4 regions of the Baekduia sp. Peel2402 genome follow, and region 3 is predicted to be linked to each of the others. Evidence: riboswitches for the same ligand, from Rfam matches in the RefSeq annotation. Region 3 holds a riboswitch; each other region holds the start of a gene.

Evidence for each region. Region 3 has a riboswitch for cyclic di-AMP ahead of ACT01A_RS00640 (septal ring lytic transglycosylase RlpA family protein). Riboswitches for the same ligand answer to the same signal wherever they lie in the genome.
Region 1: linked by a shared signal. The riboswitch ahead of ACT01A_RS06885 (hypothetical protein) and the one ahead of ACT01A_RS00640 (septal ring lytic transglycosylase RlpA family protein) in region 3 are both predicted to bind cyclic di-AMP.
Region 2: linked by a shared signal. The riboswitch ahead of ACT01A_RS09115 (septal ring lytic transglycosylase RlpA family protein) and the one ahead of ACT01A_RS00640 (septal ring lytic transglycosylase RlpA family protein) in region 3 are both predicted to bind cyclic di-AMP.
Region 4: linked by a shared signal. The riboswitch ahead of ACT01A_RS01730 (C40 family peptidase) and the one ahead of ACT01A_RS00640 (septal ring lytic transglycosylase RlpA family protein) in region 3 are both predicted to bind cyclic di-AMP.

Annotation. Positions count from the first base shown of each region.
Region 1 covers NZ_CP199582.1:1,399,770-1,406,892, reverse strand. The annotation lists gene ACT01A_RS06900 (hypothetical protein) at 1-281, shown strand, start outside; gene ACT01A_RS06895 (DNA polymerase III subunit alpha) at 278-3,925, shown strand; gene ACT01A_RS06890 (c-type cytochrome) at 4,126-4,623, shown strand; cyclic di-AMP (ydaO/yuaA leader) riboswitch at 4,962-5,104, shown strand; gene ACT01A_RS06885 (hypothetical protein) at 5,116-5,994, shown strand; gene ACT01A_RS06880 (glutamine synthetase family protein) at 6,113-7,123, shown strand, end outside.
Region 2 covers NZ_CP199582.1:1,863,074-1,870,196, forward strand. The annotation lists gene ACT01A_RS09110 (hypothetical protein) at 1-944, opposite strand, end outside; cyclic di-AMP (ydaO/yuaA leader) riboswitch at 1,081-1,254, shown strand; gene ACT01A_RS09115 (septal ring lytic transglycosylase RlpA family protein) at 1,351-2,028, shown strand; gene ACT01A_RS09120 (hypothetical protein) at 2,526-4,004, opposite strand; gene ACT01A_RS09125 (molybdopterin molybdotransferase MoeA) at 4,090-5,277, shown strand; gene ACT01A_RS09130 (DICT sensory domain-containing protein) at 5,263-6,096, opposite strand; gene ACT01A_RS09135 (NAD(P)H-binding protein) at 6,214-7,122, shown strand.
Region 3 covers NZ_CP199582.1:126,953-134,075, reverse strand. The annotation lists gene ACT01A_RS00650 (alpha/beta fold hydrolase) at 1-474, opposite strand, end outside; gene dinB (DNA polymerase IV) at 485-1,594, opposite strand; gene ACT01A_RS00640 (septal ring lytic transglycosylase RlpA family protein) at 1,678-2,412, opposite strand; cyclic di-AMP (ydaO/yuaA leader) riboswitch at 2,420-2,644, opposite strand; gene ACT01A_RS00635 (hypothetical protein) at 2,690-2,821, opposite strand; gene ACT01A_RS00630 (amidohydrolase family protein) at 2,930-3,826, opposite strand; gene ACT01A_RS00625 (sigma-70 family RNA polymerase sigma factor) at 3,836-4,396, opposite strand; gene ACT01A_RS00620 (WS/DGAT/MGAT family O-acyltransferase) at 4,583-6,028, shown strand; gene ACT01A_RS00615 (hypothetical protein) at 6,025-6,465, shown strand; gene ACT01A_RS00610 (hypothetical protein) at 6,422-7,123, opposite strand, start outside.
Region 4 covers NZ_CP199582.1:338,863-345,985, reverse strand. The annotation lists gene ACT01A_RS01755 (competence/damage-inducible protein A) at 1-236, shown strand, start outside; gene thpR (RNA 2',3'-cyclic phosphodiesterase) at 325-873, shown strand; gene recA (recombinase RecA) at 998-2,110, shown strand; gene ACT01A_RS01740 (regulatory protein RecX) at 2,130-2,630, shown strand; gene ACT01A_RS01735 (GNAT family N-acetyltransferase) at 2,759-3,286, shown strand; cyclic di-AMP (ydaO/yuaA leader) riboswitch at 3,337-3,513, shown strand; gene ACT01A_RS01730 (C40 family peptidase) at 3,515-4,570, shown strand; gene rny (ribonuclease Y) at 4,855-6,351, shown strand; gene miaB (tRNA (N6-isopentenyl adenosine(37)-C2)-methylthiotransferase MiaB) at 6,382-7,123, shown strand, end outside.

The DNA.
Region 1 (7,123 bases), 1.3 Mb from region 3:
TCGTCGCCGCCTCGGAGCTGCTTGACGCGATTGCCCACAAACACGCTCGCGCACGGCCGTCAGCGGCGTTGCGACGCCTGATCGAGACGAGCGGGACGATCGAGGCGCGGATCTTCTCGGCCACCGACGAGGACGAGAGCTCCTTCGCCGGCAACGCGACGGTCGGGCCGGCCTCGTTGGGGCTCGATCACCTCGAGCAACGCCACGACGAGGTCCTCCTCGCGGCTGCCTCGCGCGGCCTCGACGGCAAGTGGATCTCGCGGGAGGACTGCATCCGATGAGGCTCGACTCCATCCACCATTCATGCGAACATGTGTTCGTGCCGTACGTCGAGCTCCACTGCCATTCGGCCTTCTCGTTCCTGGACGGCGCCTCACTGCCGGAGGAGCTGGTCGCCGCGGCGCTCGACCGTGGCCACGAGGCGCTTGCGCTGACCGACCACAACAGCGTCTCAGGGTCGATGGAGTTCGCGCAAGCCGCGTCGTCGCTGGGGCTCCGGGCGATCCATGGGGCGGAGGTCGACCTCGTCGACGAACGCACCGCGCGTGAGCAGCGCGATGGCGCGGTCTTCCACGACGAGGACCATCCGCGCTGGTCGCGCCACGTGACGCTGCTGGTCCGCGACGCCACCGGCTGGCGCAACCTCTGCCGCCTGCTCACCCGCGCTCATGCGCACACACGCGACACGCCCGGGCGCCGACGCGTGCTCGGGCCGTTCCTGACGATCGACGATCTCGCCGAGCACTCCGACGGCCTGGTCTGCCTCTCGGGCTGCGCGACCCACGGCGTGCACGACGAGCCCACCGCCCGCGCGCTGCTGGCCACCTTTGGGCGCGACGCGTTCCGGATCGAGCTGCAACGCCCTTTCCACCGCGACGATCGTGCCCGCAATCGCGAGCTGGCCGATCTCGCCGCGCGGCTGGGCGTCCCGTGCGTGGCGACCGGCAACGTCCACGCGCACGCACCCGTACGGGCGCGCCTGCAGGACGCGCTCGTGGCGATCCGCGCGCACACGACGCTCGACGCCTCCGAGCCACTGCGGCGCGGCAACCACACCCACGTGCTGACCTCCCCGGGAGCGATGGCGGTGCGCTTCGAGGACCATCCGGACGCGGTCGCCGAGTCCGCGCGGCTGGCCTCCGAGTTGACGTTCGACCTCTGCTCCGACCTCGGCTACCGCTACCCCGGCGCAGAGGACGACGCTGCGGATCACAAGCTCGCAGAGGTCTGCTCCTCGCTGTTCGACGGTCGCTACCCGCGCGGTTCGGCGCTGCGTGCGGCGGCGACCGCGCGGCTGGAGGAGGAGCTCACGCTGATTCGCGGCCTCGACCTGTCCGGGTTCTTCCTCCTGCACCACGAGATGCTGGAGCTGGCGCGAGAGGTCGCCGCCGAGGTCCGTGGCGGCGCGGCCGCGCGCGGGCTGCTGCCGCCGGGACGCGGGCGCGGGTCCTCGGTCTCCTCGATCGTCTGCTACCTCACCGGCCTCTCGCACGTCGACCCGATCGCCAACGACCTCTTCCTCGGGCGCTTCCTCAACGAGGAGATCACCGCGCTGCCCGATATCGACCTCGACTTCCCGCGCGACGTGCGTGCGGTGCTGATACCGCGGGTGGTCGAGCGCTTCGGGGCGGAGAACTCGGCGCTGGTCGCGGCGTTCCCGACCTATCGCGCGCGCGGCGCCATCCGCGAGCTGGGCAAGGCATTGGGGTTGCCCCCCGGGGAGATCGAGCGCGTCGCGCGGTCCTCGGAGGCGTACTCGGCGCAGGCGGTCGACCAGGACATCGCGGTGGCGCTGGGAGAAGGCCGGGAGCACCAAGGACGCTGGCGCTGGCTGCACGAGCTGGCCGGCGAGGCCCATGGCCTACCGCGTCACCTCAGCCAGCACTCGGGCGGGATGGTCGTCGCGACGCGCCCGCTGATCGACTGCTGCCCGGTCGTGCCCGCCGCGATGGAGGGCCGGCAGATGGTCATGTGGGACAAGGACTCCTGCTCGGACGCGGGCTTCCTGAAGATCGACCTGCTCGGACTCGGGATGCTGTCGGCCGTCGAGCGGTGCGTGGAGATGATCCACGCGCGTCGCGGGGAGCGGATCGACCTGTCGCGGATCCCCATGGACGACAAGCCGACGTTCGAGTGCATCCAAAACGCGGAGACGACCGGCGTCTTCCAGATCGAGTCCCGCGCGCAGATGGGGTCGTTGCGGCGCACGCGCCCGGAGACGCTGCACGACCTCACGATCCAGGTCGCGATCGTGCGGCCAGGCCCGATCGTCGGCGGCGCGGTCAACCCCTACATCGAGCGCCTGCAGCGCCTGCGGGCCGACCCGTCCTACGAGATCCCCTACGAGCACCCGTCGCTTAAGGAGGTCCTCGGAGACACGCTCGGGACGATCATCTTCCAGGACCAGGTCATTGAGGTCGCGATGGCGTTCGCGGGATTCTCGCCGGGCGAGGCGGAGGGCCTGCGGCGGGCGATGTCGCGCAAGCGCTCTACGGCGGCGATCGAGGCTTACCACGGGCGCTTCGTGCGGCGGGCGATGGCGCGCTGGGAAGACGTCGACGAGACCCTCGGCGAGCGCGTCTGGGACCAGGTGAAGGGCTTCTCGGGCTTCGGGTTCCCTAAGGCGCACGGCGCGGCCTTCGGGCTGCTGGCCTATCAGTCGACCTACCTGCGGGTGCACTACGCCACCGAGTTCCTGGCGTCGCTGTTGGACGAGCAGCCAATGGGCTTCTACCCGCCGGACGCGCTCGTGCACGAGGCGCAGCGGCGTGGGATCGAGGTGCTGCCGCCGGACGTCAACGCGAGCGGGGTGGGGTGCACGGTCGTCGACGTGGCCGCGGACGGCACGCCCGGCGTGCGGATCGGCCTGGGCTATGTGCTGGGCGTGCGTCAGGACGACGTGGAGGCGCTGGTCGCCGCGCGCGAGGCGGCAGGGCCGTTCCGCACGATCGAGGACCTTGCATCGCGCGCTGGAGCCGGTCGTGCGGCGCTGGAGCAGCTCGCGTGGTCGGGCGCTTGCGATGCGCTCACGGACGGCTCGCGGCGCCGGGCCCTGTGGGATCTGGGGGTCGCCGCGCCCGGCAAGCGCCTGCTGACGTCGGTGGTCGGCGTGTCCGGCCGCCGTACCCGCATCGACTCCGGGACCCAGCTCTCGCTGCCGCTCGGCGTCGGCCAGACGCCGGACCTGGCTGCGCTCACCGGCTGGGAGGCGATGATCGCCGACTACACGACGACCGGCCTGACAACCGCCACGCACCCGCTTGGGCTGCTGCGCGACGAGCTGAAGGCGAAGGACATGGTCACCAGCGGCGATCTGCGTCGCCTGCGCCACGGCACGGCCGTCCGCATCGGCGGCCTGGTCGTCGCGCGCCAGCGCCCGGGCACCGCGAAGGGCGTCTGCTTCCTGCTGCTGGAGGACGAGATGGGGACGGTCAACCTCGTCGTGCCGCCCAACGTCTACGAGCGTGACCGCACGATCGTCCGGGCCGAGCCGCTCGTCGTCGCCGAAGGCGTTCTTGAGCGTCATGCCTCCGCAGGCGGTGCGATCAACGTCGTCATCCGCCGCCTCGCCCGCCTCGACGCCACCGGCGCCCTCCGCGCGCGTCCAGCCGCCGATGTCTCGACGCCGCACCTCACCTCGGTCACCGGCGGCTCCTCCGAGACCATCTCCGCCGACATCGTCGTCTCCATGCTCGACGCCCTCGAGCTCGCCCGTCAGGAGGCCCGCCACGCCGCTGCCGCCGAGGGCGAACCCGCGGCCGCCACCACCGACGCCACCGACGACGGCGCCATCGCGCCCACACCGCTCCGGCCCGTCACACCCGCCGCCACCGCCGACGATGACGACCTCGCCGCCACCGGCACCGACGACTTTCGCGCCATCGCACCACCCGTCCAGAGCTTCGCCGCCGGCCGCCGCCGCTGAGCCATGCCCTCTCTTTCCACCGCGCTGGGCCCTCCGTTTCGCACCGTCCTCCTCCGTGTTGGAGTCAGCATCGCGCCGTCCTTCGCTGCCCGGGGCACCACTTCGCGCTGTCCTCCGCGTCGTCTTCCCGCCGCTTCGTCAGTCCGGCGCGACGGTCCGGACTTGATTTGGCACCCGGGTCTGCGGATAGGGTCACGCTCGTGATCGGGACCCTCGTGTTCGTCCTCGCGTTCCTGGCAATCGGCCTGTCGGTCGTGCTGGCTGCGATGCGCAGTGGCCGGCCCCCCGCGGGCTCCAAGAAGGAGACGCGTGCCCAGCGCCGCGTGTGGAGCGTCGGCATCGCGGTCGTGATCGTCGCGCTTGGCGTCACGCTGCCGGCCGTCATCCTCGTCAACAACGGCGAGGATCACGCCAGCCACGGCGCTGGCGGCGTTCAGCTCACCGGCGCCCAGACCAACGGCCGCGCGCTCTTCGCTGAGAAGTGCTCGACCTGCCACACGCTCGCCGGCTCTCACGCCGTCGGCCGGGTTGGTCCGAACCTCGACACGCTCAACGGCGGCAACCTCAAGCCCGCGTTCGTGCTCGATGCCATCAAGAACGGCCGCGCCTCCGGCAACGGCCAGATGCCCTCGGGGCTTTTGTACGGCGACGACGCCAAGGACGTCGCCGACTACGTAGCCACCGTCTCGGGCCGCTGATCCCGCCGCCGCCTCGCCGCGCCTGACGATCCGGGCCAGGCCAGCGGCCTGGGTCGCTGGCCGGGATCGTGTGTGGCGTTGCAAGCAGCGCGGCCGTGCCCGGCGCGACACGGTCCCGCCAGGGGACGAAACGTCCGTGTGTCCGCCGCGCGACCTTGTCAAGAGCGGATTCGCACGAGCTCAGCAACTCGTCACCGGGCCGCTTCGCGGATGTCAAGCGGCGGTTTCCCGCTAGGTGCGGGCTCATTCCGTCCGACGCATGCCTGACTATGCCGTCAGTTCGCGCTTGCCATAACTCTGCGAACTAGCAGGGAATTTCGACGTTGCTACGATGCCGCCGTTCACAACCGCTGAATCCTCGCCAGGGCAACCTGTCGTGGAGCGGGGGACCCATGTTGGTTTGGGGCGAATCGCATTCGCGTAGCGCCGCTCTTCGGCGCGAGCCCGTCAGCTAACCCCGTAAGCCCAAGGAAGAGGAACCGAGAACACGTCATGCCATCGACGGACGCGCCCAACTGGTGGGCCGATGTGCAGCAGGAGCGCGAGGATCTCGCGGCCCCCGGCCGTCGTCCGGCCGATGACTGGCTCGGTGAGGACATCGACTTCGTCCCGCGCCGTCGCATGACGCGCGGGCGTGACGCCGCCGGCGCTGCGCCCCTCGATGAGCGCCTGACCGCCGCTCCGGCCACGGCCACCGCCGTCCCCGGCGCAGACGGCGCCGCCCACCCGCTCCACGGCGTGTTCGTCCCCGCTGACGCTGCTGCCCTGTCCCACGGCACCTCTCGCACCCTCGAGCTCGTCTCCGAGGACGACGACGCCAACGCTCGCCGCGCACGCGCCGTCGCCCGCGCGATCGAGCAGGACGACGCCCGCAGCGGCGCCCGCTCGCGCTCGCGCACGATCGAGCTGCACGCCAGCGACGACGCTCGCGGCCGCACGATCGAGCTTCTCACCGAGGCTGACGTCGCCACCGCCGCCGTCGACACCCCGGCCGCTGCCGTCGCCCACGAGCTCGCCCACCTCAGCGCGGCCGACGACCCCTTTGCGAGCCCGCCGCCGCCCGCCGGCGTGCGCCGCACCATCCAGATCAAGGGCCGTCCGACCGAAGCCGGTCGTCTCGCGAACGCCGCCGAGCGTTCGATGGCCCAGCGCCATCGCGGCCGGACGACCTCCGACCGCGTCGGCCACCGCCCCGACCGCATCGCGCTCTGGGCCGTCGCCCTCGGCGCGATCCTGATCCTCCTCGCGGCGATGACGTCCTCCTCGCAGGCCGCCGTGCGCCACGCCGGCGCCAAGCCCGCCGCGGCCAAGGCCTCCCACACGACCGTCTACGCGCCCCGCGCCGCGACGCTCGCCCTGCACCAGCGCTAACCGCGCTGCGCCGCCGCGCCGCGCCACCCGCGCGTAGCGCTCCACCGCCGTCTCCCTCGACACAACGGCGTTCAGCTTCCGACCAGCGTCACACCACGGATCCTCTAGGGTCCCGGCAATGAGCGAAGCACCCCGCACGGTGGAGGATGTCAAGGCCCTCGTGGACGAGCACCAGCTGCGGTTCATCCGCTTCTGGTTCACGGACATCCTCGGCCAGCTGAAGTCGTTCAGCATCAACTCCGCCGAGTTGGACGACGCCTTCGAGAACGGCATGGGCTTCGACGGCTCCTCCATCACGGGGTTCAACGCGATCGAGGAGTCCGACATGATCGCCATGCCGGACCCCAGCACCTTCGCGATCCTGCCCTGGCGGCCGGAGGAGCAGGGCGTCGGCCGCGTCTTCTGCGACGTCCTCACGCCGGAGCGCACGCCCTACGAGGGCGACCCGCGGCACGTGCTGCGCCGCGCCCTGGATCGCATGCACACGATGGGCTTCGACACCTTCAACGTCGGTCCCGAGCTGGAGTACTTCCTCTTCAAGGACAAGAACGGGACCGAGGTCCTGGACGAGGGCGGCTACTTCGACCTCACCACCCTGGACGCCGGCTCCGACGTGCGCCGCGAGACCGTCATCGCGCTGGAGCAGCTCGGCATCCACGTCGAGTACTCCCACCACGAGGTCGGCCCCTCGCAGCACGAGGTCGACATGCGCTACGCGCCCGCCCTCAAGATGGCCGACGACTGCATGACCCACAAGATCACGGTCAAGGAGTACGCCATGAAGTACGGCTGGCATGCCACGTTCATGCCCAAGCCGCTCTTCGGCGAGAACGGGTCGGGCATGCATACGCACCTGTCGCTCTTCAAGGACGGCAAGAACGCGATGTTCGACGCCGACGACCCGTACTTCCTGAGCGACATCGGCAAGGCCTTCATCGCCGGCCAGCTCAAGCACGCCCGCGAGTTGTCCTCCATCTTCGCCCAGTGGGTCAACTCCTACAAGCGGCTCGTCCCCGGCTACGAGGCGCCGGTCTACGTCGCCTGGAGCCGACGCAACCGCTCCGCGCTCGTCCGGGTGCCGCTCTACCACCCCGGCAAGGAGAACGGCACGCGCATGGAGCTGCGCTGC
Region 2 (7,123 bases), 1.7 Mb from region 3:
GAGTCGCCGGAGCCGGTCGACCCCGTCGCGCCCGGGACCGAGCCGTTGGCCTTCGGCAGCACGACCGGGCCGTAGACCGCGGTCGAGTTGCCGGCCGCGTCTTCGACGTCGATCTCGACCGAGTGCTCGGCCAGCGGGAGCTTGAGGACGTCGTAGTCGACCGTGCGGGTCGCTGACGCCGGGCACGGCGCGGGCGCCGCGAACTCGTAGGCGTCGTCGTTGGAGCCGTCGACGTCGGCGCAGGTTCCGCCGACCGGATCGACCGCGGCGACCTTGCCGTCCACGCGGATGACCGTGCGGTAGACGCCGCCACCCACGTCGCCCGCGACGTACGACAGCCTGATGCGGCCGGTCGACGCGCCGCTGTCGGCGACCGTCTTGGAGGCGATCGTCGGCGCCGCCGGATCGCGCAGGACGACATGCGGGTCGGTGATCGTCGCGCTCGGCGTGCCCAGCGCGGCGGCGCAGGTGTTCGGGTCATCAGCGCCGCAGCCGAACGAGAAGAGCACGGATGCCGCGTCCAGGCCGACCGCGTCGAACGGACCGGCGAGGTTGCCTGTGCACGTGTCGGTCGGGCCAGGGGCGCACGCCTCGAGCGTCTTGCCGTCCGCGCTGAGCGTGTAGGAGAACGTGCGGACCGTGCCGACGGGCATGCCGGTCGTGACGCGGCCGAGCGTCACGCGCGCGATGCGCGTGCCCGCGGGCGCGGTGAAGCGGTGGTAGGCGAATGTGCCGCCGTCCCACGGGCCGGGGCCGACGAGCGCGGCGGTCAGCCCACCGCTGGCCGCGCACGTGTCGGTCGCCGCTGAGCCGGTGTCCGCGTGGGCCTCCCAGCCCGCCGCGCACCCGCGCACCGTGTAGGTGTCCGCGGTCGCGCTCCCCGACGCGCCGAGGACGAGGGCCGTTGCCGCGAGGGCGACGGCCTTCCCTGCCTGCCTGATCAATGTTCCTCCGAAAATCTGGGTGGTGATGAGCCGGAAATGCCGCATCGTCGGCCTCCGGCAGCGCCCGTGCTTCGAGCCAGGCGGCAGCATTCCTGCGAACGCGGGTTCGCCGAATCGCCCGTACGTTGTTATGCTCCCGCGCCGTCAGCCGAGTCCGTTTGCCACCTCGGGCAAATGGAGCGGGGGAACCACCTGTGGAACGCGTGTTGGTTGCGATCCACCGGGGCGAATCGGTCCTTTTTCTGAGCCGTAGCGCCGTCATCCGGCGCGAGCCCGTCAGCTCACCCCGTAGGCCGTTGGATGAGGACCTACAGAGAACGTGCATCTTTCGAACCTTTCGAAGCTGGGCGCCGCCCTGGGCGCTTTCGCGATCGCTGCTCCCGCGGCGGCCGCTGATACGCCTGCCGTGGCCACCGCGCCCACGCCGGGCGGGATGACCTACGTCGACCCGTCGGCGCCAACGGTCTTCGCCGACGGCTCCACGCTGACTGCCCCACTGGGCCAGCTGCTCGGCGGCCGGGTGTCGGTGACCGGGACCGTCGCGGGCTCCAAGCCGGGCGACGCGATCGCCGTGCTGACCTTGGACCAGGCCGGCGCTTGGTCCAACGCGGCGGCTTCGACCGTGGCGCCCGACGGGACGTACACCGCGACCTGGAAGCCCGCCCACTCCGGCCACCTGACCATCAAGGCCGTGCTCGCCGCGCAGGCGACCGCCGCGACGCGCGTCGTCGGGACTTCGGTCAGCGGCACCGCCGAAGGCCGCGCCGTGACGCTCTACAAGCGCGCCCGCGTCACCTGGTACGGCCCGGGTTTCTACGGCCGCAAGACGGCGTGTGGCAAGCGGATGTCCAAGAGGCTCTTGGGCGTCGCCCACAAGACACTGCCCTGCGGAACGCTGGTCGAGTTGTACAACAACGGCAATGTGGTGACGGTGCCGGTCGTCGACCGCGGACCGTTCCGCAAGGGGACGTCGTACGACCTGACGTCGGCGACGGCGGGCGCGCTTGGCGTGACGGCGACGGCGACGATCGGCGCGGTGCGCGCGGTTGTGCCGACGGCTGTTTCGGCTGCGGCATCGCGCTAGGGGCCTGGGGCGCGCCGGGTGGCGCGGGCGTTGGTGGTGTTCAGCTCGCGGCGTTGATGGTGGTGCTCCGCGTTGGAGAGGGGCGGCGAGGGAGTGAAGCCGGATGGGCGTGGCCGCCGCTTGGTGTCGTCCTCGGGCCGCCTCTCGGGCTCGGGGGAGCGTTCGGGGCCGAAAGGATGGGTCCGGGTCGAGTAAGCACCAACTATTCGTCATAACGCGACCCGCATCCCGAATCTCGGCCCTTATGGAGCGCCACCGGGGATCCGGGTCGAATAAGCGTCGTATATCGACCATTAGGCGACCCGGATCGACCCGTTCGGCCCCGAACCGCCCTCCCGAGCCCGGCCACACGCCCGAGGACGACCGACAGCGGTCGCCACGCCACAACGCTCTCACTCCCTCGCCGGATCCTCTCCAACGCGACGCACCACCACCAACGCCCCGAACTGAACGCCACAAACGCCAGCGCCACCCCGCGCCCACCGCCGCCCCCGCCCTCAGGCCAGCGGAACCCCCGCCGCCCGCGCCGCGAACATCCCCTCATCCGCCCGACCGGCCAGCGCGTCAATGGTCTCTCCATCCTGCGGGCAGACCGCAACGCCAACGGACGCCGCCAGCGGCGCGCCCCCCAGCTCGGCCGCAGCGATCGCGCCCGCCACACGAACGCCCAGATCGCGCGCACCAGCCGGATCGCGGTCCGGGCTCGTCAGCCACCAGCGCCCAAGGCGCTCGCGCACGATCAGGTCGGCAGGTGCGAGCTGCGCGGTCAGGCCGCGCTCGGCGGTCTCCAGTGCGATCGCGACCTCGCGGCCGCTCTCGGCGGCGAGTAGGCGGTCGAGGTCGTCGACCTCCACCACGAAGACCGCGAACGAGAGGCCGTCCTGCTCGCGGCGCTCAAGCCGGCGGGCGATCGCGGCCAGCCACGGCGGACCGGAGTCCCGCGAGGCCTCCCAGGAGGTGTCGACCCGGCGCAGGCGCGTGACCGACGGCGCGTCCGCGGGCAAGGCGTACATCTCGTCCGTCAACCCACCGACGACGCCGGCCGGCGGTGCGGAGGCCAGCTCCTCAGCAAGTGTGGAGAGCGGATCGGCGTCGACGGAGACCGGCGACGGCGGCAGGTCGACGACCTCCACGCCAGCTGGCGGCGGCGCGATCGGCTCATCGCCCTCCGGCACGTGCGACGGAGCCGGCGCGGGCGCGTCTCGCCCCGCGGCCGTGAAGCGCACCATGCGACCGCCCTCGGCCGCCTCGCGCACCGCATCCGCCGCGTCGGGCGCGAGCGGGCGCCGCTCACTCCCGTGCGCGGCCGGAGCGGCAAAGGGATCGCCGTCATGCGACGCGTCGTCGCTCGGTGCCGGCGCGACAAAGGCCTCTGCCTCGTCCGGCACCGCAGGCCGCAGGCCGCCGCCCCCACGCGTACCCGGCGCGGGCGCGTAAGCGCGGATGCCCGAGGTACGCGGCGGTGAAGCAGGCGTGGGCGTCGCGAGCGCCTCGGCGAGCGGGCCGTCGGCGCGGGAGGTCTCGGCCGAGGGCGACGTGAGCGCGGTCTCGACGACGCGGGCGCAGACGAAGGCGAGGCGGTCGGAGAGGTCGGCGACGACATCGGGATAGGCGTCGTGCAGCTCGCGGCGCAGCGCATGCCAGGTCACGCCGCGCAGCGACTCGATCGCCGCCGCCAGCGCGGCCGGGGTGCGAGCGCCGGTCAGGCGCGCGGCCGAGGCGGCCAGCGGCGCGCGGCCGTCGGCGCCGCCGACCAGCCGCTCCAACTCGACATCAGAGCCCAGGGCCGCGAGGATCCCGCTGCAGAGCGCCGGGCCGCCCCGAGCCAGCTCGGCGGCCGGCACGTTGCCCGCCTGCGCGAGCGGTGCGTCCGCGACAAGCGATAGAAGCCAGGCCTTGGCCACACCCGCGGCGTCGACCGTGGGCGCGTCCGCAACTGGCCGCGGCCGGCGGCTAAGTGGGACAGCTCCGTCCATGGAGCGCGCATCTTTGCACCAGAAGATGACGGTTTGGTGAAGGACCACCGACGAACTGGTCGGTCGGATGGGCACAATGCGGGCCGTGCCCCCGCTTCCGTCCGTCGACGAGGCGCGCGCGACGCTGCTGAACGCCGTCCGCCCGCTTACCCCCGTCAACCTCCCCGTCGCCGAGGCGCTCGGCCTCGTCCTGGCCGAGGAGGTCACCGCCGGCTACGACTCCCCCGCCTTCGACAACAGCGCCATGGACGGCTTCGCCACGCGCAACGGCCGCGCCGGCGACCGCCTGCGCCTCATCGGCGAGTCGCGCGCGGGCGTGCCGTACGACGGCACGCTGAACGACGGCGAGGCCATCCGGATCTCGACCGGCGCCGCGCTGCCCGACGGCGCCGACGGCGTCTTGCAGCAGGAGCTGGTCGATGTCGAGGGAGACACGATCGTCTTGCGCGAAGACGTCCCCGCCGGGCGCAACCTCCGCACCGCGGGCGACGACCTGCGCAAGGGCACGCGCGTGCTCACCAAGGGCACGCGGATCGGCCCCGCCCAACTCGGCGTCGCCATCGGCGCCGGCCGCATGCACCTGCTCGTCGGGCCGCGCCCGCGCCTGGCGGTCGTCACGACCGGCGACGAGCTCGTCGCGCCCGGCACGCCGCTGCAACCCGGCCAGATCCACGACTCAAACGGCCCGACGCTCACCGCGCTCGCGGCTCGTGCGGGCGCCGAGGTCGTCGGCTACGGCCACGCGACCGACGACCCCGAAGCGACGCAGGAGATCGTCAGCGAGGCGCTCGACGCCGCCGACGTCGTCGTCATCGCCGGCGGCATCTCGGTCGGCCCGCACGACCACGTAAAGCCCGTCCTTGAAGCCCTTGGCGTCCGCCAGCTCCTCTGGCGCGTCGCGCTGAAGCCCGGCAAGCCGACCTGGATCGGGATCCGAGACCAAGACGGCAAGATCGTGCTCGGCCTGCCCGGCAACCCGGTCTCCGCCTACGTCACGTTCCTGCTCTTCGCCCGCCCAGCGCTCGCCGCGCTCCAGGGCGCCGACGGCTCGGTGCCGCGCACCGAGGCCACGCTCGCCACCGCCGTCCCGCGCAACGCCGACCGCGACGAGCTCGTCCGCGTCCGCCGTCTCCCCGACGGCACCGTCGAGCCGACCGGCCCGCAGGGCTCGCACGTCCTCTCGTCCCTGCTCCACGCCGACGCGCTGGCGATCATCCCGCGCGGCGATGGCGCCATCCCGCAAGGCGCCACCGTCGACCTAGAGCCCGTCTAGGTACTCGATCATCCGGTTGGTCAGCGCGGTCAGCGCCGGCGCGGGCTCCTCCAGCGCCAGCGGCCGATCCGTCAGCAGCTCGCCGATCCGCTCGCCGACCTCCGGATCCACCCGCCCCACCAGCCGCGCCGCGACCTGCGCCGCGCGCCGCGTCGCCTCCGGGTCGATCGTCCAGATCGCCTCAAAGCGCCGCTCGCTGTCGGCCGACGCCCCCGGCTGCTCCCACGCCAGCAGGCAGGCCGCGTAGCCCGGCGCGTCGATGATCACGGCCCACTCGTTGCCCAACGCATCGTCGGGCCCGATCGGGATCTCGACCGGCCCGCCCGCCGGCGCGCGCAACCCGTCCGGGAAGTCGGCGAAGACCGCCGCCGCGTCGGCGTGCACCGCCAGCCGCCGGTAGCGCCGCTCGACCTGCCGGTAGAAGCGCTCCTCCTGGAAGGCGCCGAACACGACCGGCGCCGCCGCCAGCGCCAACGCCTCGTGCTCGATCGCCCGCGACAGCGCGACCAGCGACGCCTTGCGCAGCACCCGCGGGCGCGCGGCCGTGTCCTGGGCCGCGACCGCGGCGTAGATCGACGGGTGGTCCGACGGCCCACCGGTGTCCTGCGCACGGGAGATCGCGGCCGGCACCGACAGCCCACGGTGGCGCAGCGCGAGCACCTTGCGCAGAGTGTCGACGTCGTCCTCGGTGTAGCGCCGATATCCGGATGGCGTCCGCCCCGGGACGGGGAAGCCGTAGCGCTGCTCCCACATCCGGATGGTTCCGGCGGCGATGCCGGTGCGCTCCGCGACGTCCTTGATGGCGAGATCGGTGCTCATGAAGTGTGCGACGAAGGTTCAACGACCTGTTGAGCGTTCCCTGCATCGCCCAACGCATGTACGGAGATGAACGTTGCGGAGTTCATCGACTTGACGCCCGGGCCTCGTACCCGTCACGTGACCGCTCCGATCACCAAGACGATCCTGCTCACCGGCGCCACCGGCTACGTCGGCGGACAGCTCCTCCCCCGCCTCCTGGAGGCCGGCCACGACGTCCGCTGCCTCGTGCGCGACAAGCAGCGTGCCGCGCAGAAGCTGCCGTCCGAGGCGACCCTGATCCAGGGCGACGTCCTCACCGGCGACGGACTGGACGAGGCCGCCGAGGGCGTCGACGTCGCCTACTACCTCGTCCACTCGATGGGCGGCGACGACAAGGACTTCGCCAAGCGCGACCGCGACGCCGCCCAGGCGTTCGGCGACGCCATGGCCCGCCACGACGTCGAGCGCACGATCTACCTCGGCGGCCTGGAGGGCGAGGACGACGAGACGGAGTCCGAGCACCTGCGCTCCCGCGCCGAGGTCGCCAAGGTCCTGGCCGACACCGCGCCCCAGGCCGTCCACGTCCGCGCCGCGATGGTCGTCGGCGACGGCTCCACGAGCTTCCTGATGCTCAAGGGCCTGGTCGAGCGCCTGCCCGCGATGATCACCCCGAAGTGGCTGGAGACCCACTCCCAGCCCGTCGCGATCCAGGACGTCACCAAGACGCTCGCCGCGCTGGCGACCTACGACGACCCGCCGCAAGAGGTCCAGCTCGGCGGCGCCGACGTCCTCACCTACCGCGACATGATCCGCCGCTACGCCGAGGTCACCGACCGCCGCCAGCCGCTGCTGGTCAAGGTCCCGCTCTTCACGCCGCGCCTGTCGTCCTACTGGGTCGCGCTCGTCACGCCCGTCAAGCTCGGCCTCGTCCAGCCGCTCGTCGAGGGCCTGAACTCCGAGACCGTCGTCCGCACGCCCCCGCCGTCAGGCCTCAACGACGACCCGCTCGGATTCGACGAGGCGGTACGTGCGGCGCTCGCGGGGTAAC
Region 3 (7,123 bases):
GTTGACCTCGAAGCCGGTGCGGATCGCCAGCTCGCGGTCGCCGGACTGGAAGCCTTGTGCGAGCTTGGCGAGCGTCTCGGGCGGCGCGAGCTCGGAGCCTTCGCCGCCGCAGTACGTGCAGCCGAGCGTCAGCGTCCGGACCCGGTCCGGATGGGCGAGCGCGAGCTCCTGGGCGATCATCCCGCCCATCGAGATGCCGACCACGTGCGCGGTCTCCCATCCGAGCGCGTCGAGCACCCCGGCGGCGTCCTGCGCCAGCTCCTTGATCGTGAACGGCTCGCCAACCGGATCGCTGCGCCCGATCCCACGGTGGTCGTAGGCCACCACGTCGAAGTCCTCCGCCAACCCCTTCAGGAACGGCTCACCCCACGCCAGGTGCGTCCCGCTCATCCCCTGGATCAGCAGCAGCGGCTCGCTCCCGCTCCCGGATCGCTGGTGGAACAGCTGACGGCCGCCGACGGTCAGGTGCGTCATGCGGCGGACGCTACACGCTGATCGGCAGGACCAGCTGGCCCGGCGGGACCGGGCGAGGACCCGATCCCCGCCCGCCCTCCGACGGCGTGTCGTCGGCCTCGTCCTCGAAGGAGGCGACGCGGACGCCGAGGAGGCGGACGGGGCGTTGAGGTGCGTAGTCGCGGAAGAGGTCGAGGGCGACGGAGATGATCGTGGCCTCGTCGTTCATGTAGGTGTCGATCGTCTTCGCGCGGGTCACCGTGGTCCAGTCGTCGAGGCGGACCTTGATCGCGATGTTCTTGCCGCGCGTCTCCTTGCGCTGGAGGCCTTCGGCGAGCTTCTTGGCCTGGCCGCGCAGGATCGACTCCAGCTGGGCGTGGTCGGCGACGTCCTCGTCGAAGGTCGTCTCGACCGAGCGCGACTTGGCGACGCGCGTGGTCTCGACCGGCGACTCGTCGTGCAGGTGCGCGCGGCGGTGCAGGTCGTAGCCGTAGCGCTCGCCAAAGCGCTCCTGGAGCTCCTCAACGGGCGCGTTCTGCAACGCGCCGAGCGTCGCGAAGCCCATCTCGGCTAGGCGCGCGGCGGTCTTGGGGCCGATGCCCGGGACGATCCGCGGCGAGCGGTCGGCGATGTGGGCGGCGCACTGCTCGCGGCCGATGGCGACGAAGCCGGCGGGCTTGCCGAGGTCAGACGCGATCTTGGCCACCAGCCGGTTGGGCGCGACGCCGGCCGAGATCTGGATGCCGGTGGCCTCCTTGACGTCGGCGATCAACGCCCTCAACAACGGGATCGGCTTCTCGTCGACGTCGCTGAGGTCCGCGTAGGCCTCGTCGATCCCCGCCTGCTGGAGGATCGCGATCCGCTCGCGGACCACCCCCCACACCTCGCGCGACTTCTCCGAATACGCGGCGTGGTCGGGCGGGATCGTGATCGCCTGCGGGCACCGGCGCTTGGCCTCGGCCGCGCTCATCGCGCTGCCGATCCCGAACTTCCGCGCCTCGTAGGACGCGGTCGTCACGACCGCGCGCGGGCCGGTCCCGGCGACGATCACGGGAAGACCGCGCAGCTCGGGCCGCCGCTGCAGCTCGACGGACGCGAAGAACGCATCGCAGTCGAGGTGGGCGATGACCCGCTTGGCCATGCCCGCCAGGGTACGCGGCGCCAGTGACGGCGACGCGTGGCCCTGGCGGACAGGCCGGTGATGCGGGTGCGACGTCGACGCGGCTAGCGCGTCGTGAGGACCGTGCCGGTCGAGCCGAAGCCGAGCTTCGTCTTCGTCGCGGCGGTCAGGTCGAACTCGCGGGCGCCGACGTACGGGCCGCGGTCGATGACCGGGACGCGCACCGTGCGCCCCTTGTAGTGCAACGTCACCTTGGTGCCGCACGGCAGCGACTTGTTGGCGACGCCGAGCGTGCCCGGCGTCAGCGTCCCGCCGCAGGCGAGGTGGCCGCCGTAGAGGCCCGGGCCGTACCAGGACGCGAGCGCCCGACGGTAGACGCGCGTAGTCCCGGCCTGGTGACGGGCCGAGGACAGCTCGCGGGTGCCGCCGAAGTGCACGCGGATCCGGCGGGTGCCGGTCTTCGCCGCGCGCCAGGCCAGCACGTAGCGGCCCTTGGCGTTCGTGCGGTCGTGATTGACGGTGATCCAGCCGCCGCCACTCTTCTGGCGGACCTGGAGCGCCACCGCACGGCCGGAGCCGGCGGGACGCAGGGTGCCGCGCACGACGACGCGCTTGCCGGCGATCACCGTGCGGCGCACCGAGGACACCGTCAGCGAGGACGAGGCCTTGGTCGCCACCGGCGGCGGGACGGCGGTCTTCGCAGCGGCCGGCGCCGAGGCGGCGGCCGTCGTGTTCTGGGACTGCGTATCGGAATCCGCGACGGCCGGAGCCACCGCGATGATGGTCGTACTCAGCAGCGCGCCGGTGAGACCCGTGGCGCGCAGGTTCTTGAGCCTCAAGGGAGGCACCTCCTGTGGTCATCGCCTACGGGGTTAGCTGTCGGGCTCGCGGCAAGGCCGCCACCACGAACATGCCGGTCTGGCACATACGGGCGACTTCGTCGTCGCTACCGGGCCATCAGGCCCGTGATTCGCCCCATACCGGTCGGATCGCACTCACGACCAGGCAATTGGGTCCCCCGCCCGTCTCCCTATTTGCGTTCAGGTGGAGACGGCTCGGCGTTCGAACAAGCGTTCGCCAGAGTACCCATAGAACTTGATGACTGTGTGAGGAGGCTCACACTGAGAGCGCGTCTGCGGTCCCCGCGAGGACCATCCCGACCATCGCCGGGTAGAGGCAGGCGAACGGATCGAAGCCCTCGCCCACGCGCTGCTGAGCGAGCTCCAGGTAACGATCGATCTCGCTCAACGTTTCCCGATGCTGTGCTTCTGGCGACGTCGCGCACGCGAGCCGCGCCAAGGCCAATGCCTCGCTCGGATCCCCGTCGCGGAAGGCCAATTGCACCGCGGCCGACACCTAGGCGATGACCCGCTCGAACGCGAGCACGCGGCGCCCGAGCGGTACGTCCTCGCCCGGCGCCGGGCCGAGGTCCAGAAGATCCGCTCCGTCCACCACTCGCGCGGTCTGCGCACCCGCGATCGCCCGCGCCTGCTCCGGCGTCAGCCCCACCGCACGCGCGCAGCGCAGCATCAGCAGCGACGGGAAGCGCGGCCCGCCGTAGGGCAGATCCGAGGCGTACAAGATCTGCCCGGGCGGGATCGTGGAGAACAAGGTCAACATGTCGCTGATCAGCCACCACGAGGTGTCGAACAGGATGTTGGGCAGCTCGCGCGCGTGCGGCGCGATCGGCCCGAGGTCGCTGATCCCGGCGTGCGCGAGGATCAGCCGCGCACCCGGATGAGCCCGCGCCAGATCGACGACCGAGGACCCGAGATCAGGGATCCCCCGCCCCGCGTGAAAGAGCACCGGCAGCCGGTGCTCGCCGGCCAGCGCGACGACCTCGTCGACGACGGGGTTGGGCAACGTGAAGGCGTCGCTGCGCGGGTGCAGCTTGAAGCCCCGCGCGCCGGCCGCCAGCAGGCGGTGCGCCTCCTCCAGTGCGTCAGGCGCCTTCGGGTCGATCCGCCCGAGCGGGACCAGACGGCCGCCGGACTCCGCACACGACTTCAACACCCAGTCGTTGGCCTCGCGGTAGCCGTCGGGCTCGTGCATCGCGAACAGCAGCGCGCGCTGCTGGCCGGCGACGTCGAGCGCCTCGACGATCTCCTCCGGGTCGGCCTCAAAGCCGTCCGGGTCGTGGTGGCCGATGTGCGTGTGGGCGTCGAACCACTCCACGTCGGGGCCGAGCCATGCCAGCTCGGCCTCGCGCAGCTCGGTGACGACGTCGTCGAAGGGCAGGCCGCGGACGGGCACGCCCCGACTCTACGCGGCCGCGGCCTCCGCATTGACATCGGCGCCGGTCCGCAGCATCTCCAGCTCGCTGCGCAGCCGCGCCAGCCCGAGCCGGATCCGGCTCTTGGCGGTGCCGAGCGGGACGCCGGCGCGCTCGGCGATCTGATCGGCGGTCAGCCCGCCCCAGTACGCCAGCACGAGCGCCTCGCGCTGGGCGTCCGGCAGGCGGCCGAGCGCGTCGCGCACGGTCGAGCGGTCGGCGGAGGCAAGCGCGAGGTGATCCGGCTGCACGTCGGGCCGCGGCGGATCGTGCGCGACGACGACCTTCAGCCGGTCCTCCGCGCGCCCGGACGCCTGGCCCTCACGCCACAGGTCGACGGCCCGCGAGCGCGCCATCAGGCGCAGGTAGCTGCCGATCTCGCCGCGGCGCGCATCGAACTTCGACGGGTTGCGCCAGACCCGCAAGAAGACGTCTTGGACCACGTCCTGCGCGGCTGAGGCGGACCCGAGCACGCGGAACGCCGTGGCGTGCACGCTGCGGCGGTGCTCGTCGTATACGTGGCCGAAGATGGCGGGGTCGCTGAGGTCCATGGGGTGCTCCAGTCCAAGGGGTCTGTCCTACGGGGCTCGACCTACCCGCGTGACACAGACCCTACACACGCTGTTGAAGGTTCGCAACATACACTGTGCAGTGCGTATGCAAGAACCTCGCCAGGTCGGAAAGATGGATGGGGCCGGACTTGCCCCTGACGCCGTACGGCTGCGACCATCGTGATTGTGCCCGCACGCCTGACCGCTCTGGACTCCTCCTTCCTCCACCTCGAGGACGGTGGCGCCCACATGCACGTGGCCGCCGTCATGACCTTCGACGGCCCGGCCCCCGCGTACGACGACCTGCTCGAAGCCATCGGGTCGCGCCTGCACCTCGTGCCGCGCTACCGCCAGCGGCTCGCGTTCGTCCCGCTCGGCCAGGGCCGCCCGCGCTGGGTCGATGACCCGCACTTCAACGCCGGGTACCACATCCGCCACACCGCGCTGCCCGCGCCCGGCGGCGACGACGAGCTCAAGCGGCTGGCCGCGCGCGTCTTCGGCCAGCGGCTGGATCGCTCCAAGCCGCTGTGGGAGATCTGGCTGGTCGAGAACCTCAGCGACGACCGCTTCGCGATCCTCAGCAAGACGCACCACGCGCTGGTCGACGGCGTCAGCGGCGTCGACATCGTCTCGGTGCTCTTCGACGCCGCGGCCGAGCCGTCCGCCCCACCCGCACCCCCGTCCTCGCCGTGGCTCCCCCGCCCCGTGCCGACCCAGACCGAGTTGCTGGCCGAGGCGCTGCTGGAGCGCACGACGGTCCCGGGCGAGGCGTTGCGCGGCGTCCGCGCCGCCACCCGCGCGCCGCGTGCCGTCGCCCAGCGCCTGGCCACCGGCGTCGCCGGGTTGGGCTCGATGGCGGCCGCCGGGCTCAACCCCGCGCCGCGCTCGCCGCTGAACGTCGCGATCGGCCCGCACCGCCGCTACACGTGGGTCGACGCCGACCTGCACCGCTTCAAGGCCATCAAGTCGGCGCTCGGCGGGACCGTCAACGACGTGGTGTTGACGAGCGTCGCGCTCGCCCTCGGCCGCTGGATGCGCGGTCGCGGCGAGGACACCGAGGGCCTCGTCCTGCGCGCGATGGTCCCGGTGAGCGTCCGCGCCGAGGCTGAGCACGGCGCGCTCGGCAACCGCGTCGCGACGATGTGGGCGCCGCTGCCGGTCGGCGTGCGCGACCCGGTCGACTGCTTCGACGAGGTCCACGCGGCGATGGCCGGCCTGAAGGAGTCCGGCCAGGCGGTCGGCGCCGAGACGCTGACCCAGCTCGCGGACTTCGCGCCGCCGACGATCATGTCCCAGGCCGCGCGGCTGCAGGCACGTCAGCGGTTCTTCAACGTCGTCGTGACCAACGTGCCCGGCCCGCAGGTCGAGCTGTTCCTGCTCGGCCATCGGATGCGCGGGCTGTACCCGGTCGTGCCGCTGGCGCTCAAGCAGGCGCTCGGCATCGCGATCATGTCCTACAACGGGCGCCTGGGCTTCGGGTTGTTGGGGGACTTCGACGCGCTGCCCGACCTGGAGGACATCGCCACGCACCTGGAGGGCGCGATCGACGACCTCGGCGCGGCGACCGGCGCGAACGACCGCGTCGGCCGGACCGGGCCGCGGCGGCGCCCGACCGCCTCCGCGCCGCGGTGACGGGAACCGTCGGGGCGCGCGTCCTGCGCGGGGCGGCCGTCGTCGTCCTGGCCTTCGCGGGCCTGGCGCTCGCGCTGTGGTTCTTCACCGCCCAGGACGACGCGACCACGCGCGCGCCCGACGCGGCGGTCCCCGGCGTCACCGCGGCCGACCCGAAGGCCTGGGCCGCCGAGCTGCGCAAGGGCAACCTGGTGATCGCGACCACGGACGCGTCCACCGCCGCCGCGGCGCGCACATTGGCGCGCGACGTCGCCAGCGCGCCGGACTCCGCCGACCTGCGCGCGGCCGGCCAGTCGATCCGCGTCGCCCGCGTCCTGGGCCCACTCGACGCGACGCTCGTCGCCTACGCCCACGGCCGCGCGATCGCGGTCGACGCCGTCGGCGACCCGCAGCTCAGGGCGTTCTTGCAGTACTGGCTCGGGCGCTCCGCAGGCTGAGGTCGCGCGGCAGGACGCTGTCGGGGTCGCTGTCGATCCAGGCGAGGGCGCCCTTGCTCAGCTTCGCGCCCCGCGGCACCCGCCCGTGCACGACCTGCGGCCGGGTCGAGCCGGGCAGCGAGAAGCGGATGAAGTTGTGGTGCTTGGTGTCGTAGGAGAGGTGCAGGACGTCGCGGCACGGCGCGCCGCAGGCGACGCGCAGCGTGAAGCGTCCGTGGGCGTCGACGCGCGCGGACTTCGACAGCAGCCGCGGGCGCGCGCAGACCTTCTGCGGCACCGCCTCGGGCGCGGCGGCGGTGCCCGCCCCGACCTCGGTCACCCCGATCGTGACCCGCTCGCACTGCTGCGAGGCCCACGCGATCCGCGTGCCGTCGAACGACCACCACTGTGGGTCGGCCGCGGGCCGGACGAGCGTCTCGCGACCGAAGTCGACGACGGGCGTGAGGTGGCCGTCGAGACCGCCGACCGCGATCTGCTGCGCGCCGTTCGGTGCCCGCACGCGCACCGCGATCCGGCCGCCCACGATCCGCACCGCGGGCGCGTGGTCGTTGTCATCGCCGTCGACGCCGACCAGCGGGAGGTCGGTCGGCACGACGCGCGCCGCGACGTCACCGGGCGCCCGGACCACGACGGTGCGAGGGTACGTGCGGTTCTGCAC
Region 4 (7,123 bases), 210 kb from region 3:
CCCGCGCTGCCCTGGGCGCCGACGTCGGCATCGGCATCACCGGCGTCGCCGGCCCGGACGGCGGCACCGAGGACAAGCCCGTCGGCACCGTCTGCTTCTCGGTCTCGACCGGCGACGGCGCCCGCATCACCCGCCGCCTCCAGCTGCCCGGCAACCGCTTCGACGTCCGCGACCGGTCCACGACCGTCGCCCTGCACCTCGTTCGCCGCATCCTGCTCGGCCAGAGCGACGGCTGAGCCTCCGCCCGACCCTCTAGCCTCCGGGCGCGATGAGCTCGGCGCACACCGCGATCGACGCCTTCGCCTCCGTCGAGGTCACCGCGCGATGAGCGCTCGCCTCTTCATCGCCGTGTCGCTCGGCGACGAGGACCGTCGCACGCTCGTCGCATGGGCGCGCGAGGCGGTCGCTGGGGACCGCGGGATGCGCGTCGTCGCCGCCGAGCAGGTCCACCTGACGCTCGCGTTCCTCGGCCACCGCTCGCTCGACGAGATCGGCCCGCTGTCCGAACTGGTCGAGTCGCTCTCGGGCTGGCCGGCGCCCGCGCTCTCGACCGGGGCCGCGCTGTGGCTCTCGCCGCGGCGGCCGCACGTCCTCACGGTCGCGGTCAACGACGACGCGGCCGCGCTGGATTCGCTGCACACCACCGTCTGGGACGGGCTGGAGAAGCTCGGCTACGAGCGCGAGGAGCGGCGCTTCCGCCCGCACCTGACCGTCGCGCGCGTTCGCCACGGCTGGTCCGCCCCGACCGCGTTGCCGCTCCCGCCAACGCCGCAGCTCGACCTCGACGTGCGCGGCATCACGCTGATGCGCTCGTTCCTCGGCGGCGGACCGGCGCGCTACGAAGCGCTGACGCAGGCGACGTTCGAAGCCTGAGAGTCCGCTGGTTCGGCACATTTCGGGCCCGTACGGCCACACGAACATGCGTACGGTTCGGTTCCGTCCGACCCACCCCGCAAACTGCCACTCACTACCGCTTCGAGAGAGGTCTCACACCGCTATGCCCGCCACCGACGAGAAGGCCATCAAGGCCCGCGACACCGCGCTTGCCGGCGCTCTCACACAGATTGAGCGCCAGTTCGGCAAGGGCTCCATCATGCGCATGGGCGACGAGGGCGCCCAGGTCAAGGTCAATGCCATCCCGACGGGCGCGCTGTCGCTCGACCTCGCGCTCGGGATCGGCGGCATGCCCCGTGGCCGCATCGTCGAGGTCTTCGGCCCGGAGTCCTCCGGTAAGACGACGCTCGTCTACCACGTGCTCGCCGAGGCCCAGCGCCTGGGCGGCGTGTGCGCGTTCATCGACGCCGAGCATGCAATGGACCCCCTGTACGCCCAGCGGATCGGCGTGAACATCGACTCGCTGCTGGTCTCGCAGCCCGACTACGGCGAGCAGGCGCTGGAGATCGCGGACATGCTCGTCCGCTCCGGCGCCGTCGACCTGGTCGCGGTCGACTCGGTCGCGGCGCTGACGCCGCGTGCTGAGCTCGAGGGCCAGATGGGCGACCAGACCGTCGGTCTGCAGGCGCGCATGATGTCCCAGGCGATGCGCAAGCTCGCGGGCAACCTGAACCGCACGCAGACGCTGTGCCTGTTCACGAACCAGATCCGCGAGAAGGTCGGCGTCATGTTCGGCTCGCCGGAGACCCAGCCGGGTGGTCGCGCGCTGAAGTTCTACTCGTCGCAGCGCCTGGACATCCGCCGCATCGAGACGCTGAAGGACGGCACCGAGGCCGTCGGCAACCGCGTCCGCGTCAAGGTCGTCAAGAACAAGGTCGCGGCGCCGTTCCGCCAGGCGGAGTTCGACATCGAGTTCGGCACCGGCATCTCGACGTCAGGGTGCATCCTGGACCTCGGGATCGAGCACAACATCGTCTCGAAGTCCGGGTCGTTCTTCTCCTACGGAGACGACCGCCTCGGCCAGGGCCGCAACAACGTCAAGAAGTTCCTCGACGAGCACCTGGAGCTGCGCGCCGAGATCGAGGCCAAGATCTATGAGGCGCTCGACTTCAACCGCGACCTCGTCGCCGAGATCGATCGGGACGCCGTCCCGGAGGGCGTCGACCCGGCAACGGGCGAGATCACGGCCGAGCGGAAGACCCCGGCCACGGCCTAGGCGCTACAGGAGCCGTCACGTGACCACCGCCGAGCGCGCGCTCGACCCGGAGGCACGTCTCCAGCACGCGCTGGACCTCAGCTACCGCTACCTCGGGTTCCGTGATCGCACGGTGCTCGAGGTGCGGCGGCACCTGGAGTCCAAGCGCGTGGAGCCGGACACGATCGAGCAGACCGTCACCGAGCTGCTCGAGCAGGGCTACCTCGACGATGCCCGCTTCGCGCGCCGCTTCGTCGAGGACCGCCGCACGCTCGACCACTGGGGCAACGAGCGCATCGAGCGCAAGCTGGTCGCTTCCGGCATCGACGCCTCGCACATCACCGCCGCCCTCCACGCGCCGGACACCACCACCGGCGAGACCCACTCCGAGTTTGACGCCGCGCTCGCCACCCTTTCGCGCCGCTTCCGCGTCCCACCCGAAACCGACCGCGACCGCGACCGCGCCCTCGGCTTCCTCGTCCGCAAGGGCTACGAGCTCGAACTCGCCTACGACGTCATCCGCGCCTACGGGCGCGACTGATCGACGCAGACACCGACGCGCGGCCGACGCGCGGCCGCGAAGACCTCGACGCGATCTCGACTTGAGGCCCCAGGAGGGCCGTTTCTCGAGATCGACGGCCGCGCGGCGAGATAGCCTGGCCGCACTCCATGCCCCTCGACTTCGGCATTGATCGCGTCGCCACCGCGCGCCTCGCCGGCCGCCGCCCCGAGCCCGGCGACCTCGGCGCCTACCAGCGGATCTGGACCGACGCGCGCGTGGACGAGGCGGTCTGGCCGGAGCACCTGCGGACGGCTGACCGGGCCGAGACGTTCCTGCGTGATGCGATCGCGCACTGGGAGCGGTGGGGGTTCGGGCCGTGGACGATGCTCGTCGGCGGTGAACCCATCGGGTACGCGGGCCTGCGCCACGACGAGGTCGACGGGCGCCCCGAGATCGAGCTGATGTGGTTCGTCGACCCCGACCACTGGGGGCACGGCTACGCGACCGAGCTGGCGCGCGAGGCGGTGCGGGTCGGGTTCGAGGTCCTGGAGCTCGACGAGCTCGTGGCGCAGACGACCATGGGCAACACGGCGTCGCGCGCGGTGATGGAGAAGCTCGGCATGGAGCACACCGGCGAGACCGTCCACGCCGGGCTCCCGCACGTGGTCTATCGCCTCAACCGCGGGATGTCATAACCCGGACCGCAACTTGCGGCGCGGCCGTGAGTTCTGATCGCCGACATACCTGCACGCACAGGCCGAGTCCCGGCGCCTCAGCGGCTCCGGGAGCGGGGGACCCACTCGGACCGACCACGATGGCCGGTCCACGGGGCGAATCGCCGCAGCGTTCCATCGCGGCGTAGCGCATGCACATGCGCGAGCCCGTCAGCTCACCTCGTAGGCCGCCACCACAGGGAGCAATTGATGGACGCCGCCGACGCCCGGATCCTCACGGACGACCGATTCGCGATCTTCGCCGACCCGCCCGGGGTCCGCGACCTCGCCCTGCCCGAGCTGTGGGACCGCTCGCTCGCGCGCTCGCGCCGGCGCCGCGCGGCGGCCACAGCCAAGTTGATTGCCTTGCCCAAGACCGCGACCGCGAGGATCTCGGCGGCGCTCATCGCCGCGGGCATCGTCGGCCAGACCGGACCGCTGATCGGCGCCGCGCAGGCCGCAACCGCGACGACGACCACCACCGACGGGGTCCGCGCGGTGCAGCAGGCGCTCGGGCTCACCGCCGACGGCGTCCTGGGCCCGCAGACCAAGAAGGCCATCAAGAAGTTCCAGCGCGCGCACGGCCTGGTCGCCGACGGGATCGTCGGGCCGCTCACGCGCGCGGCGATGGCGGGCGAGGGCGCCTCCACCGCCACAACCGCATCGCTCAAGTCCACGCTCCCCCCGGCCACCACGCGCGCCGTCCAGGCCAAGCTCGGCCTCGCCGCCGACGGCGTCTTCGGCCCTCAGACCCGCAAGGCCGTGCGCGCCTTCCAGCGCGCGCACGGGTTGACCGTCGACGGCGTGGTCGGCCCGGCGACGCTCGCCGCGCTGGGCGTCAGCGGCTCAACGGCGACCGCCGCCGAGAGCGAGACTACGAGCACAACCCGGACGGCGAGCGCGAGCGGCGCCCAGGGCGCTGTCGCCGCCGCCATGTCCAAGGTCGGCGCGCCGTACTCCTACGGGGCCTCCGGCCCGTCGTCCTTCGACTGCTCCGGCCTGACCTCGTGGGCCTTCCGCCAGGCCGGCGTCTCGATCCCGCGCACGAGCTTCGCCCAGTACGGCACCGGCACCGCGGTCTCCAAGTCCAACATCCAGGCCGGCGACTTGGTGTTCTTCAACACCGCGGGCCCGGGCGCGTCGGACGTCGGCATCGCCACGAGCGCGACGACGGTCGTCTCCGCGACCACCCACGGCGTGATGAACCACGCGATCTTCGACGCCTACTGGGGCGGTCACTTCGTCGGCGCCAAGCGGGTCGCCTGACCGCGCGGTCAGGCTGATTGCACGCGCAACGCCCTCGGTACTACGATCCGCCCCGAGCGAACGTCACCACCGCAGGGCGCCCGAACTCACCGAATAGCAGCCCAAACGCACCTTGGCCGCGCCGCGCCACCTCGCAGCATCCTTCTAAAAGGCGCGCCGCGGCCACCGCAGCACCCGAACCCAGTGCCCTCCGCGTCCTCGCGGCCGCGACGCCCGCTCCCCGACCGCAGCACCGGAGACCAGCGACCGCCGTCCATCGGCCGCTGGGGAGAGGACACCCCACAATGGAAACCCTGATCGGCGCGGCGCTCATCGGAGTCGCCATCGTCGTCGCGGCGCTCGTGTACGGACGGCAGAAGCCGGCCGCCGTCACCGCGCTCACGGCCGTCCCTGCGGGGCACACCGGGTCAGACGTGCCCGTGGTCGCCGTCGCGGCCGCCGCCGGGCCGACGCCCGAGGAGGCCGAGCTCGCCCGCCGGGCTGCTGACCTGGAGCGCAACGCCGCCCGAACACAGGCCTTCGAGGCCGCGCTGGACCGTCGCAGCGCCGACCTCGACCGCCGCGAAGCCGAGCTCGAACGCCGCGACCAGCACCTGCGCGCCGAGGCGTCTTCCCTGGAGCGGATGCGCGCCGAGCGCGAGTCGGCGCTGGAGCGCGTCGCCGGCCTCAGCGCCGGCCAGGCCAAGCAGGCGCTCCTCAAGGACGTGGAGGACGACGCGCGCCACGACGCCGCGCGTGTCCTACGTCAGGTCGACGAGGAGACCAAGCGCGACGCCGAGCGGCGCGTCCGGTCGATCCTCTCGGTTGCCATGCAGCGGCTGGCGGCCTCGCACGCGGCCGAGACCACGGTCAGCGTCGTCCAGCTTCCGAGCGACGACATGAAGGGCCGGATCATCGGCCGCGAGGGCCGCAACATCCGCGCGCTGGAGAACCTCACCGGCGTCGACTTCATCATCGACGACACGCCCAACGCGGTCGTGTTGAGCGCGTTTGACGGCGTCCGGCGCGAGGTCGCTCGATTGACGCTGGAGAAGCTCCTCCAGGACGGGCGCATCCATCCGGCGCGGATCGAAGAGACCTACTACCAGGCCAAGTCCGAGCTCGAGACCCACATGATCGAGGCCGGGGAGGAGGCAGTCTTCGAGGCTGGCGTCCAGGGCCTGGACGCCGACCTGGTCAAGGTGTTGGGCCGACTGAAGTTCCGCACGTCCTACGGGCAGAACGTCCTGGCGCACTCGGTCGAATGCGCGCACCTGGCGGCGCTGATGGCCAGCGAGCTGGGCGCGTCGGAGAAGACCGCGCGTCGTGCCGCGCTGCTGCACGACATCGGCAAGGCCGTCTCGCACGAGGTCGAGGGCCCGCACGCGCTGGTCGGCGGCGACCTCGCGCGGCGCCACGGTGAGGCTGAGGCCGTTGCGCACGCGATGGAGGCCCATCACAACGAGGTCGAGCCGCAGACGGTCGAGGCCGTGATCGTGCAGGCGGCGGACGCGCTTTCGGGGGCACGTCCAGGCGCGCGCGGCGAGTCGCTGGAGCAGTACGTCAAGCGCCTGCGCGACCTGGAGAAGCTCGCCACCCGCCACGACGGCGTCGACAAGGTGTACGCCATGCAGGCCGGACGCGAGATCCGCGTCATCGTCGAGCCCGGCGCGGTGACCGACGACGGCGCCAACGCGCTGGCACGCAAGATCGCGCGGGAGATCGAGAAGGAGCTCGAGTACCCGGGGCAGATCAAGGTGACGGTCATCCGCGAGTCGCGGGCCGTCGACTACGCGAAGTAGCGCGGCGGTCCCGGTACCCTCAGGCGCGTCGTGAGCAAGACCTTCCACGTCACCACCTTCGGGTGCCAGATGAACGAGCACGACTCCGAGCGGATGAAGGGCATGCTCGGGTCGTTGGGCTACACAGAGGCCAGCGAGCAGCGCGACGCCGACCTGATCCTGTTCAACACGTGCTCGATCCGGGAGAAGGCCGACTCGCGGTTCATCTCCTACCTACAGCTGGCGGCGTCCTATAAGCGCGCGCGGCACGGTGACGTGATCATCGGCGTAGGCGGGTGCTGGGCGCAGTCGGTCAAGGACGAGGTCTTCCGGCAGTTTCCGTACGTGGACGTCGCGTTCGGGCCGGGGCAGGTGCACAAGCTCGCCGAGTTCCTGACGTCTGATTCTCTCACCGCTCAGGGATTCTTCGAGTTCGAGGGCTTCACCGGCCACCTGCCGGCAGCGCGCGAGCGCGACTTCCAGGGCTGGGTGCAGATCTCGGCCGGCTGCAACATGAAGTGCTCGTACTGCATCGTGCCGTCCACGCGCGGGCGCCAGGTCGACCGGCCGCTGGACGAGCTAGTCGCCGAGGTCCGCGAGATGGTCGCGGGCGGCGTAACTGAGATCACGTTGCTGGGGCAGAACGTCAACGCGTACGGCCGGGCGATCGCGCCGCCGGCGCCGCGCTCCTCGTTCGCGGCGCTGCTGCACGAGCTCGACGCGATCGACGGCTTGAAGCGCATCCGCTACACCTCGCCGCACCCGCAGGACATGAAGGAGGACGTCGTCCTCG